2 regions of the Modicisalibacter sp. 'Wilcox' genome follow, and region 1 is predicted to be linked to the other one. Evidence: riboswitches for the same ligand, from Rfam matches in the RefSeq annotation. Region 1 holds a riboswitch; the other holds the start of a gene.

Region 1 (7,659 bases):
CGCACAGCGCCGTGCGTCGCGGCGACGCCCTCTACGTGGCCACCACCGACGCCCTGCTGCGCGCCGACTACCACACGGGGGCAGCCCTCACCGCCGCCGACTTCCGCGAGGTGGCGGCGATCCCCGGGGGCGGCGGCCACAACTCGCGCTCGCTGAGCCTCGGTCCCGACGGCCGGCTCTATGTCTCGCTGGGCATCCAGGGCAACTGCTCGAACCAGTACCTGGGCAGCGGCTACGGGCCCGACCGGCGGCGCGGCGGCGTGATGGTGCTCGACGAGAGCGGCGCCGAGCCCGTCTGGCGGCCCTACGTCAGCGGCCTGCGCAATCCCGTCGGCCTGGCCTGGCGCGACGACGCCACCCTCTACGCCAGCAACAACGGCCCCGACCACTGGGGCTTCGAGCGTCCCCGCGAGGTGCTGGTGCGCGCCGAGCCGGGACGCTTCTTCGGCATGCCCTGGTTCCAGTGGATCGATAACAAGGTGACGCGCGACGACTGCATCGGTGTCGCTCCGCCGAAACCGGCAAGCGAAGTCACGCCACCGGTCGCCACCTTCCCGGCGCGCAGCGCCCCGATGGGTCTGGCCTTCCTGCCCGACGGCCACCCGCTCGGCGTCGACCTGATCGTCGCACTTCACGGCAGCTGGGCCACCGCTCCCACCGGCGGCGCGGGCGGCGATCCGGCGACGCGCCGTGAACCGGCGCTGATGGGCGTGCGTCTGGACAAGACCGGCCGCCACGGCGAGGCGGTGCCGCTGGTCACCGGCTTCCAGGACGCCGCGGGCCGGCGCTGGGCCCGCCCGGTGGGCGTCGCGGTGGGGCCCGACGGCGCCGTCTACTTCACCAGCGATAGCGGCGAGACCGGGCTCTACCGGCTGACCGTCGACACCTCAGGGGAGAATTGACCATGCTCAGGCAATCCCGCATGCACTCGCCGCTCGGCGAGATGCTGCTGCGCGCCGAGGGCGACGCCCTTACCGGGGTCTATTTCGTCGGCCAGCGCCACTATCCCAACGACATTCTCGGCGACATCGACGACGCGGCCACCGGCGACGCCCCCCTGCTTGCCGAGGCCGGGGCCCAGGTCGATGCCTATTTCGCCGGGCGCCTCGAGCGCTTCTCGCTGCCGCTCGCGCCGTCGGGCAGCGACTTCCAGCAGCGCGTCTGGCAAGCCCTCGCCGCCATTCCCTACGGCGAACGCGCAACCTACGGCGAACTCGCCCACCGGCTGGGGCTGGCGCCCGGCGCGGCCCGCGCGGTGGGTACCGCCGTCGGACGCAACCCGCTGACCATCGTGGTGCCCTGCCACCGGGTGGTCGGCAGCAAGGGCGCCCTGACCGGCTACGCCGGGGGGCTGGAACGCAAGCGCGCGCTGCTCGACCTCGAGGCCGGGCAGCGCGTCGAACCCGGTGTGGCTCAAGCCTGATCGCCGGCACCCGGCGCTGCACCTGCCCGCCGTGGTGCCGGCTTGAAGAGGATCAGCCACAGCGCCACGGCGATCAGCGCGCCGCCGATGCCGTGGGCCAGGGTCACCCGCTCGCCGAGGAACAAGGCCCCCCAGAGCACGCCGAACGCCGGCACCAGCATGGTCACCGTCAGTGGCTTGACCGGCCCCAGCTCCTGCAGCAGGCGGAAGTAGAGCAGATAGGCCAGCGCCGTGCAGGCCAGCCCCAGCGCCAGCATTGCGCCCCAGACGTCGGGTTGTACCCAGGTCGACAGCGACGGCCGGGTCGCGACCTCGGTCACCATCAACGGCGCCAGCGCCAGGCTCGCGCCGAGCTGGGTGCCCAGCGCCAGCAACCGCGAATCCAGCCCGCCCCGCTCGGCGATGAAGCGCTTGACCAGAAAGCCCGACAGCCCGTAGCAGCCCGCCGCCACCAGGCAGGCCAGCGCACCGCCCGCAAGCTGCCAGCTCAAGGGTACCGGGCCGGCCTGCACCAGCACGCCGACGCCCACCACGCCCAGAGAGACGCCAATCAGCCGCTCGCGGGTCATTGCCTCGGAAAAGAAGGCCGCGCCGATCATCACCCCCATCAGGGGCGTGGTGGCGTTGAACATCGCCGAATAGCCGGCCGGGAGCACCTGGGCGGCGAGACAGAACATCGCGAAGGGCACCCCGGAGTTGACCACACCGATCAGCAGCGTGGCCCGCCCCCTGCCCTGGAAGCGCCACGGCACACGCAACACCGCGAGAATCGCCATCAGCCCCAGCGCCCCCAGCAGCACACGGAAGAAGGCGGTGGAGAAGGCGCCCAGTGCCGGTGCAGCGATGCGCATGAACAGAAAGCTCGCACCCCATAGGGCGGAAAGCAGCAACAGGCGAAGCGAGGCATCCAGTGGCATGGCGGGTTCCCGGCGTAGTGATCGAATCGACGCTTATATTACCCGCAATGCCGCGCCGCGACCGGTCGCTTTCGGCCAACGAAGCCTCACCGCAGCCGCTTGACCCGCCGCCCGCCCTGCACCAGACTGCTCCGGCGCGTGAATTGCGCGCAACGCTTGACGGGGTGCCGGTGGAACCGGCTGAGATCACCCTATGCCCGCGGGCATCACGGTGGATCCCGATGAACCTGATCCGGCTAGTACCGGCGTAGGGATCAAGCGGAGGACCCGAACCGTGCTGTCCGCCATCCGGCTCCTTCCCGCCTACGCTGTGCGCCGCCCAGACCGTGTGGAGCACAAGAGCATGTCCAACGATACCTCCCTGACCCGCCACGCCCTGGCCGAGACCGCGCGCGTCGACGCCGCCGCCGTGGCCCCGCTGCCCGGTTCACGCAAGGTGTACGTCGAAGGCTCGCGGCCCGATATCCGCGTGCCCTTCCGCGAGATCAGCCTGTCGCCGACCCGCACCTCCGGTGCCGACGAGGAGAACCCGCCGCTGCTGGTCTACGACACCTCCGGCCCCTACACCGACCCGGAGGCCGCCATCGACCTGCGCAAGGGGCTCCCCGAGCTGCGTCGCGCCTGGATCGAGGCCCGCGGCGACACCGACTACCTCGACGGCCCGACCTCGGAGTATGGCCGCCGGCGCGCCAACGACCCGCGCCTGGCCAACCTGCGCTTCGACCTCCAGCGCACCCCGCGCCGCGCGAAGGAAGGCCGTAACGTCACCCAGCTGCACTATGCCCGCCAGGGCATCGTCACCCCCGAGATGGAATTCATCGCCATCCGCGAGAATCAGCGCCGCCAGGCGCTGGGGACCGACGAGGTCGAGCGCATCCTCGGCCACCAGCACCCGGGCGAGAACTTCGGCGCCCGCCTGCCCGAGGAGATCACCCCGGAATTCGTGCGCGACGAGGTGGCCGCGGGCCGCGCCATCATCCCGGCCAACATCAACCACCCGGAATCCGAGCCGATGATCATCGGCCGCAACTTCCTGGTGAAGATCAACGGCAACCTGGGCAACTCGGCGGTGACCTCCTCCATCGAGGACGAGGTCGACAAGATGACCTGGGGTATCCGCTGGGGCGCGGACACCATCATGGATCTCTCCACCGGACAGAACATCCACGAGACCCGCGAGTGGATCATCCGCAACGCCCCGGTGCCCATCGGCACCGTGCCGATCTACCAGGCGCTGGAGAAGGTGGGCGGCGTCGCCGAGAATCTCACCTGGGAGATCTTCCGCGACACCCTGATCGAGCAGGCCGAGCAGGGGGTGGACTACTTCACCATCCACGCCGGCGTACTGCTGCGCTACGTGCCGCTGACCGCGAAGCGCACCACCGGCATCGTCTCCCGCGGCGGCTCGATCATGGCCAAGTGGTGCCTCTATCATCACCGCGAGAGCTTCCTCTACGAGCACTTCGAGGAGATCTGCGAGATCTGCAAGCGCTATGACGTCGCCTTCTCGCTGGGCGACGGCCTGCGCCCCGGCTCGGTGGCGGACGCCAACGACGCGGCCCAGTTCGCCGAGCTCGAGACCCTGGGCGAGTTGACCCGCATCGCCTGGCGGCACGACGTGCAGGTGATGATCGAGGGCCCCGGCCACGTGCCGATGCACCTGATCAAGGAGAACATGGACAAGCAGCTTGCCGAGTGCGACGAGGCGCCCTTCTACACCCTCGGGCCGCTGACCACCGACATCGCACCGGGCTACGACCACATCACCTCCGGCATCGGCGCGGCGATGATCGGCTGGTACGGCTGCGCCATGCTCTGCTACGTCACGCCCAAGGAGCACCTGGGGCTGCCCAACAAGGACGACGTCAAGACCGGCATCATCACCTACAAGATCGCCGCCCACGCCGCCGACCTCGCCAAGGGCCACCCAGCCGCCCAGCGTCGTGACAACGCCCTGTCCAAGGCGCGCTTCGAGTTCCGCTGGGAGGATCAGTTCAACCTCGGCCTCGACCCCGACACCGCCCGCGAGTACCACGACGAGACCCTGCCCAAGGACTCGGCCAAGGTGGCCCACTTCTGCTCGATGTGCGGGCCCAAGTTCTGCTCGATGAAGATCAGCCAGGAAGTGCGCGACTACGCCAAGGACAAGGGGCTCGAGGGTGACCGCGAGGCGGTCGAGCGCGGCATGGCGGAACAGGCCGAGAAGTTCCGCGAGCAGGGCGCCGAGCTGTACAAGGAGGTGTAAGAAGGCTTGTGACGTGGCTATCTCATGACGACACCTAGGCCCGACGCTAAAGGGAATCGGGAACAGGTCCGAAGAGGGGTCCGACGCCAGGCCGAAAAGAGATCCCTCCCATTTCGGCATTCCCGCCATCCATGGCGGTCAGATAGCGTCGGTAGCCTCCAGGGAAGGATTCATGGCGCCCCGGAGGGCCGGCCCCGCTCGCAGGCCTGTCGACGATTCGCTCCGCGGGCCGAGCCATTGGCGCAAACGTCCATATCCCCGGCAGGGCTCTTCACGCTCCCAACGGCGATCCACTCGCCGGTGCTTCCCTCGATGTCGGTGACGGCTCCGCCCTGCCGCCGGGCCGGGCCCGCAGCAGGCGCAACGCATTGAGCGTGACCAGCACGGTCGCCCCGGTGTCGGCGAGGATCGCCAGCCACAGCCCGGTGATGCCCAGCACGGTGGTGACCAGGAAGATCCCCTTCAGACCCAGCGCGATGGCGATATTCTGGCGGATGTTGGCCATGGTCTCGCGGGCCAGGCCGATCATCGCCGCGACATCGCCCACCCGGTTGCGCAGCAGCGCGCCGTCGGCGGTCTCCAGGGCCACGTCGGTGCCCGAGCCCATCGCCACGCCGACATGCGAGGCGGCCAGCGCCGGGGCGTCGTTGATGCCGTCGCCGACCATCATCACCCGCTCCCGCGCGGCCAGCTCGCGGATCATTGTCACCTTGTCGTCGGGCAGCAGCCCGGCGCGGTGTTCGAGCCCCATGTCACCGGCGATTGCCGCTGCCGTACGCGGGTTGTCGCCGGTGAGCATCAGCGAGCGCACGCCCATGGCGTCCAGCGCGCGCACCGCCTCGACGGCATCCGGCCGCGGCTCGTCGCGCAGCGCGATCAGGCCGACCGCCACGGCGTCGTCGATCACCACCACGGCGGTCTTGCCGGCCTGCTCGCACTCGGCGATGCGCGCGCTCAACGCCTCCGGCAGCGCAACCTGCTCGGCGGCATGACGCGGCGAGACGACCTGCACACGCCGTCCTGCCAGGCGCGCCGCCATGCCCTGACCGGCGATGACCTTGGCCTCGCTCACCCGGGTCAACGGCAGCTCGCGTTCCTGCGCGTGCCGGAGGATCGCCTCGGCCAGCGGGTGGCTGGAGCCCTGCTCGACACTCGCGGCCAGCGCGGTGACGGCATCGGCCCCACCCGCTTCGTCGGCCGGAATGACATCGGTGACCACTGGCTGCCCGGCGGTCAGGGTCCCTGTCTTGTCGAAGGCCACCATACTGGCCCGGGCGGTCGCCTCGATCACCGCACCGCCCTTGAGCAGCAGACCGTGGCGCGTGCCCACCGACAGCGCCGAGGCGATCGATGCCGGCACCGAGATCACCAGCGCGCAGGGGCAGCCGATCAGCAGCAGCGCCAGGGCGCGATAGGTCCACTCGCCCCAGGCGCCGCCGAAGGCCAGCGGCGGAATCACGGCGACCAGCACCGCAATCCCCACCACGATGGGCATGTAGACACGGCTGAAACGGTCGACGAAGCGCTCGGTGGGCGCACGGGCCTCCTGGGCTTCCTCCACCAGTCGGATGATCCGCGCGATGGTGTTGTCCTCGGGAGGACGGGTCACGCGGACGCGCAGCACGGCGTCGCGGTTGATCGATCCGGCGTAGACGGCAGCCTCGACGCCCTTGGCCACCGGCACCGATTCGCCGGTCACCGGCGATTCGTCGATCGCCGAGTCGCCCTCGAGGATCTCGCCGTCCGCGGGAATCCGATCACCGGGACGCACCACCACCACCTGGCCAACCTTGAGCTGCGCTGCATCCACCGAACGGGTCTCGCCGGCCTCGGTCTCGAGCCGGGCGCTGCGGGGCACCAGATCGGCCAGCGAACGGATGCCCGCCCGGGCCCGGTCGGCGGCCACGCCTTCGAGGATTTCACCGATCGAGAACAGAAAGATCACCAGCGCCGCCTCCTCGGCGGCGCCGATGATCAGGGCGCCGCTGGCGGCGATGGTCATCAGCATCTCGATGGTGAAGGGCATGCCGACCCGGGCGGCGGTCAGCGCGCGCCGAGCGATCGGCACCAGCCCCACCAGACAGGCGGCGAAGAAGCCCCAGTAGGCCACTGTCTCGCCGCTGAACAGCCGCAGCAGCGTCGCGGCGGCCAGTGCCCCGCCACTGGCCAGTACCAGCCGCCCCTTACCGGTGGCGTACCAGCGCGGGCGCGACGCTTCGCCCGAGCCTGCCTCGGTGGCCGAGGTCTCGCTGCGCAGCGCCACCTCGTAACCCAGCTGGCTCACCGTGGTCGTGACCGTCTCGGCCGAGGTCCGCGCCTCGTCCAGTGACAGCGAGAGGGTCTCGTTCATCACCGAAACGCGAATGTCGGCGACGCCGGGCAGCTTTTCCAGCGCGCCGCGAATCGTTGCCGCGCAGCTCGGGCAGTCCATGCCGCCCACCGACCAGACCCGCTGGTCCTCAGCGGGTGACGCCGGCGCCTCGTCCGCGCCAGGTTCATGACCGCCACAGCAGTCGCCGGCGGCGTGATCGTGACCGTGGCCGTGGCCGTGGCCGTCGGCATGCTCGTGCCCCGAACAACAGTCGTCGGCATCGTGGCCAAGCTGATCATCATGGCCATGGTCGTGGGTGTGCTCGTGTCCCGAACAGCAGCCGGCGCCGTGTTCGGCACCCCGGGGCGCCGTCCGGGGCGCAGTACGATGAACGCCATAGCCCAGACGCTCGACGGTCGTCTCGACCATTTCCGGACTCGTCTGCTCGCCCTCCAGTTCGAGGGACAGGCGTTCCTTGATGACCGAAACCTGAACATCGCTGACGCCTTTCAGGCGCTCCAGCGCACCGCGGATCTTGCCGGCACAGCTCGGACAATCCATGCCCTCGACACGCCATTCGTGATGCCCTGCCATGGTCTGCTCGGTTACCGCCATTGGAAATCCCCTCGTGTCGCCATGCCTATCGCTGACGCAAAGGCTATTGTCTGTAGCTGCTACAGACTCAACCCCCGCATCGTCATGGACCCCGACCCCGCCTTGCGGTAGCTTAGGCGGCTCGTGATTCCACGGATCCAAGGAAGAG
Region 2 (7,659 bases), on a different contig from region 1:
TGCTGATGTATACTTTAATAGGCCTTGGGAGATACCAGTGTCAAACCGGGGGTGGTTAGACCTTGGTGGCAATGCCCGGCGGGCCCGGCACGGCATGAGCGGCAGAGGGGGCGAATCGGTGAACGGCGACAAGCGATCGAATGCCCAGCGACTCAAGGAGTCCCTGGAGAACGACATCATCAACGGACGTCTGGCGCCGGGGGAGCGGCTCGACCCCGAGGCGCTGGGCAAGCTCTATCAGGTCTCGCGCACGCCGGTGCGCGAGGCGATCCAGCAGCTGGTGGCCAGCGGCCTGGTCACGGTGTCGCCCAAGAAGGGCACCTTCGTCGCCAAGGTGGGCATCGAGCAGCTGATCGAGATGTTCGAGGTGATGGCCGAACTGGAAGGGATGTGCGGTCGTCTGGCGGCGCGGCGCATCACCCCGGCCGAGCTCGCGGTGCTGCACGCGGCGATCGAGCGCTGCGAGGCGGCCGCCCGCACCGGCAATTCCGACGAGTACTACTACGAGAACGAGGCCTTTCATCACGGCATCTACGCGGCCAGCCACAACGGCTTCCTGGCCCGCGAGGCGCATCAGCTCAAGCAGCGCCTCAAGCCCTACCGGCGCCTGCAGCTGCAGGTGCGCCACCGGCTGGCGACCTCGCTGGCCGAGCATCGCGAGATCGTCGCCGCGATCGAGGCCGGGGACGCCGAACGGGCCGAGCAGACGCTGCGCAAGCACGTGCTGATCCAGGGCGAGCGCTTCAGCGACTTCGTGGCCAGCGTCAGGGCGCTGGAGGCCGGTTGAGGGTTTCTTGCCTCGTCTCCACCTTGTCTCGACGATGACCCGCACCGATATAGTTGACTAGTTCACTATGGTTTATGGTGACGGCATCACCGGGTTTGTACGAAAAGTCGGCGAGCGCAGGCAGTTTTCGTACAAAACCTGGCCAGTCATCGACGGGAGTATCCCCATGTTTTCCCCCTTCACGCTGCGTTATGCGCGCCTGCCGGCACATTTCTTCGCGCGCTTCGACCCCGTGCCGGTCGAGGCACCGCACCTGATCGCCTTCAACCGGCCGCTGGCCGAGGAGCTGGGTTTCGATCTCGCGGCTTTCGACGAGCGCCAGGCGACCGAGTGGTTCTCCGGCAATGTGGTGCCGCCCGGTGCCGAACCGCTGGCCCAGGCCTACGCCGGCCACCAGTTCGGCAACTTCGTGCCCAGCCTGGGCGATGGCCGTGCGGTGTTGCTCGGCGAGGTGACCGATCGTCACGGCCGGCTGCGCGACGTGCAGCTCAAGGGTGCCGGACGCACGCCGTTCTCCCGCGGTGGCGACGGTCGGGCGCCGCTGGGTCCGGTGCTGCGCGAGTATCTGGTCAGCGAGGCGATGCATGCGCTGGGCGTTCCCACCACCCGCTCGCTGGCCGCGGTGGCCAGCGGCGAGCGGGTCTTTCGCCGTATCCCCGAGCCCGGTGGCGTGCTGACCCGCGTGGCCGACAGTCACCTGCGGGTGGGCACCTTCCAGTACTTCGCCGCCCGGGGCGACATCGATGCCCTGCGCACCCTGGCCGACGAGGCGATCGCCAGACACTATCCCCATCTGGACGAAGAGCCGCCTGAAACGCGCTATCTGGACCTCTTCGAGGCCGTCCAGCAGCGCCAGGCGGCCCTGGTGGCGCGCTGGATGGGTGTGGGGTTCATCCATGGCGTGATGAATACCGACAATACCTCGGTCGCCGGCGAGACCATCGACTACGGCCCCTGCGCCTTCATGGAGGCCTACGACCCGCGCACCGTGTTCAGCTCCATCGACGAGCGCGGGCGTTACGCCTACGGCAATCAGCCGGGTGTCGTGCAGTGGAATCTGGCGCGTTTCGCCGAGGCCCTGCTGCCATTGATCGACGACGATCGCCAGCGCGGCATCGAGCGCGCGACCCGGGTTCTCGAGGCCTGCCCCGGCCAGTACGATGCCGAATGGCTGGCGGTGATGCGTGCCAAACTGGGCCTGGCGCGCGAGGAGGAGGGGGATTTCGAGCTTGCCGAGTCGCTGCTCGAGGCGCTGCATGCCGGCGGTGCCGACTTCACCCTGAGCTTCCGCCAGCTGGCCGATGTCGCCGAATCCGCCGAGGCTCGCCCGGCCCTGTTCGAACTGACCGAGCGTCGCGAGCCCCTCGAGGCCTGGCTGGAGCGCTGGCAGGCTCGGCTGGCAAGAGAGGACGCCGACGGGGCCGCCATCGCCTCGCGTATGCGCACGGTCAATCCGCTCTACATTCCCCGCAATCACCGGGTCGAGGAGGCGCTGGCCGCCGCCTACGAAGGCGATTTCGCGCCCTTCGAGACCCTGCGCGAGGTCCTCGCCCGGCCCTTCGAGGCGCAGCCCGGTCGCGAAGTGTACACACTGCCGGCGGCGCCGAGCGAGCGGGTGTTTCGTACCTTCTGCGGTACCTGATCTGCGGCACCTGAGAAGCTCCGCCTATTGTCCGGGGAATCCTCGTGTGGCTAATCTTGAGGGGATAAGTCGCCGCGTCTGTCCGGGCCAACCCGCGGCACCGCGCGAAGAACAACCACAATCGGCGAGCCGGCCGCTGCCGCGCTCGCTCCGTCAGGAGCCGCCAACATGCCCGTTCGTGAAATCGCGCTGTATATCGATGGTCAGTCCGTGCCCTCGCAGTCCGGCGAGTGGCGCGAGGTGCTCAATCCGGCGACCCAGGAAGTGGTCGCCCGGGTGCCGTTCGCCACGCTCGAGGAGGTCGATCGCGCGGTGGCCAGCGCACGGGAGGCCTTCACCACCTGGCGCAAGGTGCCGCTGGCCCGGCGCATGCGCATCATGCTCGCCTTCCAGGCGCTGATTCGCGAGCATACCGCGGAACTCGCCGCACTGATCACCGAGGAGCACGGCAAGACGCTGCCCGATGCCAAGGGCGAGGTGGGGCGCGGGCTGGAGGTGGTCGAGCATGCCTGCTCGATCACCAGCCTGCAGCTCGGCGAGATCGCCGAGAACGTCGCCAGCGACGTCAACGTCTATTCGTTGCACCAGCCGCTGGGCGTGGGCGCCGGCATCACGGCGTTCAACTTCCCGATCATGCTGCCGTGCTTCATGTTCCCGCTGGCCATCGCCACCGGCAACACCTTCGTGCTCAAGCCCTCCGAGCAGGACCCGTCGTCGACCATGCGCCTGGTCGAGCTGGCCCACGAGGCCGGGGTGCCGCCCGGGGTGCTCAACGTGGTGCACGGCGGGCCCGAGGTCGCCAACCGGCTGTGCGACCATCCGGACATCAAGGCGCTGTCGTTCATCGGCTCGACCCGGGTCGGCACGCACATCTACGAGCGCGCCGGGGCCGCCGGCAAGCGCGTGCAGTCGATGATGGGCGCCAAGAACCATTGCGTGGTGATGCCCGACGCCAACCGCAGCCAGGCGATCAACAACGTGCTGGGCTCGGCCTTCGGCGCCGCCGGCCAGCGCTGCATGGCCAATTCGGTGCTGGTGCTGGTCGGCGAGGCCCGCGACTGGCTCGACGAGATCGTCGAGCGCGCCGGGCAGCTCAAGGTCGGGCCCGGTACCCAGGAGGACGCCGATCTGGGGCCGCTGGTCTCGCCGGCGGCGCGGGAGCGGGTGCTCGGCCTGATCGGCCAGGGCGAGGCCGAGGGCGCGACGCTGCGTCTCGACGGCCGCGGCCTGACGGTCGACGGCTATCCCGACGGCAACTTCGTCGGCCCGACGATCTTCAGCGACGTCTCCGCCGAGATGACCATCTATCGCGAGGAGGTCTTCGGCCCGGTGCTGTGCGTGGTGAGCGTCGAGACCCTCGATGACGCCATCGCCTTCATCAACGCCAACCCCAACGGCAACGGCACGGCGATCTTCACCAATTCCGGCTGGGTGGCGCGGCGCTTCGAGGCCGACATTGACGTGGGGCAGGTGGGTATCAACGTGCCGATCCCGGTGCCGGTGGCCTACTTCAGCTTTACCGGCTCGCGGGCCTCGAAGCTCGGCGACCTGGGGCCCAACGGCAAGCAGGCGATCCAGTTCTGGACCCAGACCAAGACCGTCACCGCGCGCTGGTTCGAGCCGGAGAACATCTCCAGCGGCGTCAACAGCACGATCTCGATGGGCTGACGGCCGGGCCCGCCGCGCGATGCGGCGGGCCCGATGCCGGATCAGCGGCGCGTGGTGGCGATCCCGCAGCGCTCGAGCAGCTGGATCATCGGCTCCAGCTGGCTTTCGTGCAGGACCAGCAGGGTGGCGACGTCCGGGTCCGCGTCCCGCGGCAGGATCACCGCGAACTCCCCTTCCTCGAGATGGAACTCGTGAATCTCGCGTTCACCCTGCGGGGTGAGGCAGTACGTCGAGCGGTAGTCATCGTCCTCGCCGTAGGTCAGGCGGTTGTAGACCTTGAACAGGGTGTACAGGTAAAGGCCCTGCGTGAAGGCCGGCCAGCGAGCGGGGCTGTGCCGCGTGGCGTCGTCGATCGGCTGGCCGGCGGCCTCGGCGCGGCGAATGGCGTCTTCCAGGGGCTCGGCCAGCAGCGAGGCGCTGTCGCAGGGTGACGGTCGGCCTTCGGCCCGGGCCGAGGTGTAGGCGGCGAGCACCTGGCGCATGTCGTCCAGGCAGGTCAGGGCGTGGTCGCTGTGCTGCAGGTGGCGCGGGTCGAAGTCGCCGTTTTCCCAGCCGTGCACGACGCGAAGCCGCAGGCTGTCCGTCTCCAGGGCGGGGGCCAGCAGGGCCTGCAGGGCACGCGGCAGGTGGCTCCAGCGGTCCGGAATGTCGTTGCCGAAGGCCTGGTAGGGATCATCGAAGAGTCGGTGCAGGCGGCCCGGCACGTGTTCCTGGGCTTCGTGGTATGGCATGGGGATCTCGGGTCTGATCGTTGTCTGGTGTTCTGGTAGAGTGAGATCGCTTCACGACCCTGAGACGGCGGGTTGCCGTCGGCAGGGATCGAATGCAGGACGGATAATCGTGTCTATCGACCGATATCCGCAAAACTTTAATCATCCCGACATTCAACGTCGCCAGGGGAGCCCCGTCCGCTCGGGGCTGAGAGTGTGCCGGCCGCGGCGCAGACCCTGGAACCTGATCCGGTCAATACCGGCGGAGGAAGCGCGACATGTATCTTGCCACCCTGGCCGTGCTGGGCGCGGCCCTGTTGCTGTTTGCCATTCTGGGACTGCGCGCCGGTCGCGCCGATTCGCCCCTCGACGATTACGTGACGGCGCGCAATTCCCAGCGCGGCACCACGCTGGGCCTGTCCTTCCTGGCGTCCGGCATGGGCGCCTGGATTCTCTTCGCGCCGCCGGAAGTCGGGGCCTTCGTCGGCCCGGTGGCCCTGGCCGGCTATGCCATCGGCTCGGCGCTGCCGTTCATCGTGCTGGCGCTGTGCGGGCCGGCGATCCGCCGCCGGCTGCCGACGGGACGCAGCATCGGCGAGTTTGCCGCCGAGCGTTTCGGTACCGGCATGCGCCGCTATGTGGCGTTGCTGTCGGTGCTCTACATGGCCTGCTTCCTGGCCGCCGAACTGAGTGCCATCGGCGGCATCACCGCGCTGCTCTCGCCGCTGGCGGGCAGCGTGGCGATCGTGGCCGTGGCGCTGACCACGCTGGCCTACACCGCCTGGGGCGGCCTGCGGGCCAGCCTGGTCACCGACCGCTGGCAGGCGTTGCTGCTGGGCGTGCTGCTGGTGCTGGTGGCGGGCGCGGTGCTGGGTGATCTGCCCGCGCTGCCGGCCGGCGCCGCCATGCCGAGCGTGCCGGCCGGCGAGGCGCTGAACGTGGCCGTGACCCTGGTCATCGCGGTGACGGCGGCCAACCTCTTCCACCAGGGCTACTGGCAGCGGGTCTGGGCGGCCCGCGACGGTGCCGCGCTGGGGCGTGGCGCGGTGCTGGGCGGCGTCACCACCGTGCTGGTCGTGGCGGTCGTCGGCGGGCTGGGCATCCTGGCGGCGATGAGCGGCGCCGACCTCGGCGAGCCGCCGATGCCCTTCTTTGCGCTGCTTGGTGCGGCGCCGGCCTGGCTGACCCTGCTGGTGCTGGTGCTGGCGGTGACGCTGGTGGCCTCGAGCGTCGACACCCTGCAGAACGGCATCGCCTCGCTGCTGGTCGGCGAGGGAGAGGCCCTGAGTCGCCACGGTGTCTCGCTGGCCGCGGCGCGCTGGCTCACCCTGGCGCTGATGGTGCCGGCGGTGCTGGTGGCCCTGCAGGGCTATTCGGTGCTGCGACTGTTCCTGATCGCCGATCTGCTGTGTGCCACGGCAGTGGTGCCGGTGCTGATGGGGCTGTGGGCGCGGATGAGTGCCCCGGCCGCCGCCGCCGGCGCAGTGGCCGGCCTGGTCGGCGCCATCCTGCCGGACTGGATCGCCCGGGGCAGCCTGGGTGACGCGTTGCTGGCGGCGAGCTTCCCGGGCGGCGAAACCACGCTCGCGCCGTTCGCCGGGGCTCTGGTCGCTTCCAGCGCGGTGGCGCTGCTGGTGGCGCTGGCGCGCCCGCACCCGGCCTGGCAGGCGGGATAGCCCAGCCGGGGAACTCCGCGACAACATAGCCATCGTCGCGGATTTGCGTCCTCTCCGGTCCGCTTCCAGACTGAGGCGCTATGTTGAAATGACATCGAGCAGCCGTGGAGAGGACCGATGAGCGATCAGAACACCACCCCGGACCCGCGTCGCCGTTACTCCGGCCCGGTCGTCGACGGGCCGGGAAAGGCCGCCAGCCGCGCCATGCTGCGGGCGGTGGGCTTTTCCGACGAGGACTTCACCCGCCCGCAGGTGGGCATCGCCTCGACCTGGAGCCAGGTGACGCCGTGCAACAGCCACATCGGCGGCCTGGCCGACGAGGCGCGGGCCGGTGCCGACGCGGCGGGCGGCAAGGGGGTGATCTTCAACACCATCACCATCTCGGACGGCATCGCCAACGGCACCGAGGGCATGAAGTACTCGCTGGTCTCGCGCGAGATCATCGCCGACTCGATCGAGGCGGTGGCGGGTTGCGAGGGCTTCGACGGCGTGGTGGCGATCGGTGGCTGCGACAAGAACATGCCGGGCTGCCTGATCGGCCTGGCGCGCCTCGACCGGCCCGGGGTGTTCGTCTACGGCGGCACCATCCTGCCGGGCGAGAACCACACCGACATCGTCTCGGTGTTCGAGGCGATGGGCGCGCATTCCCGCGGTGACATCGACCGCATCGAACTCAAGCAGATCGAGGAGACGGCGATTCCCGGGCCGGGGTCCTGCGGCGGCATGTACACCGCCAACACCATGGCCTCGGCGATCGAGGCGCTGGGCATGAGTCTGCCGGGCAGTTCGGCGCAGAACGCCGTCTCGCAGACCAAGCGCGACGACAGCCGCGCCGCCGGCGCCGCGGTGCTCGAGCTGCTCGAGCGCGACATCAAGCCCAGCGACATCATGACCCGCGAGGCCTTCGAGAACGCCATCACCCTGGTCATCGCCCTGGGCGGCTCGACCAACGCGGTACTGCACCTGGTCGCCATGGCCAGCGCGATCGGCGCCGAGGTGACGCTCGACGACTTCACGCGCCTCGGTCGGCGCGTCCCGGTGCTCGCCGACCTGCGGCCGAGCGGCCACTACATGATGAGCGAGCTGGTGGCGATCGGCGGCATCCAGCCGCTGATGAAGACGCTGCTCGACGCCGGTCTGCTGCATGGCGACTGTCTGACCGTGACCGGGCGCACG

What was found. A riboswitch is a leader RNA that binds a small molecule or an ion and turns the genes downstream of it on or off. The one in region 1 is predicted to bind thiamine pyrophosphate.
Region 2: linked by a shared signal. The riboswitch ahead of G7A98_RS01335 (sodium:solute symporter) and the one ahead of thiC (phosphomethylpyrimidine synthase ThiC) in region 1 are both predicted to bind thiamine pyrophosphate.

Annotation. Positions count from the first base shown of each region.
Region 1 covers NZ_WNXF01000007.1:27,088-34,746, forward strand. The annotation lists gene G7A98_RS08235 (PQQ-dependent sugar dehydrogenase) at 1-902, shown strand, start outside; gene G7A98_RS08240 (methylated-DNA--[protein]-cysteine S-methyltransferase) at 905-1,423, shown strand; gene G7A98_RS08245 (EamA family transporter) at 1,414-2,340, opposite strand; TPP riboswitch at 2,491-2,611, shown strand; gene thiC (phosphomethylpyrimidine synthase ThiC) at 2,684-4,585, shown strand; gene G7A98_RS08255 (heavy metal translocating P-type ATPase) at 4,857-7,511, opposite strand.
Region 2 covers NZ_WNXF01000001.1:300,929-308,587, reverse strand. The annotation lists gene G7A98_RS01355 (GntR family transcriptional regulator) at 95-787, shown strand; gene G7A98_RS01350 (protein adenylyltransferase SelO) at 954-2,429, shown strand; gene G7A98_RS01345 (CoA-acylating methylmalonate-semialdehyde dehydrogenase) at 2,598-4,097, shown strand; gene G7A98_RS01340 (hypothetical protein) at 4,139-4,828, opposite strand; TPP riboswitch at 4,983-5,095, shown strand; gene G7A98_RS01335 (sodium:solute symporter) at 5,086-6,483, shown strand; gene ilvD (dihydroxy-acid dehydratase) at 6,601-7,659, shown strand, end outside.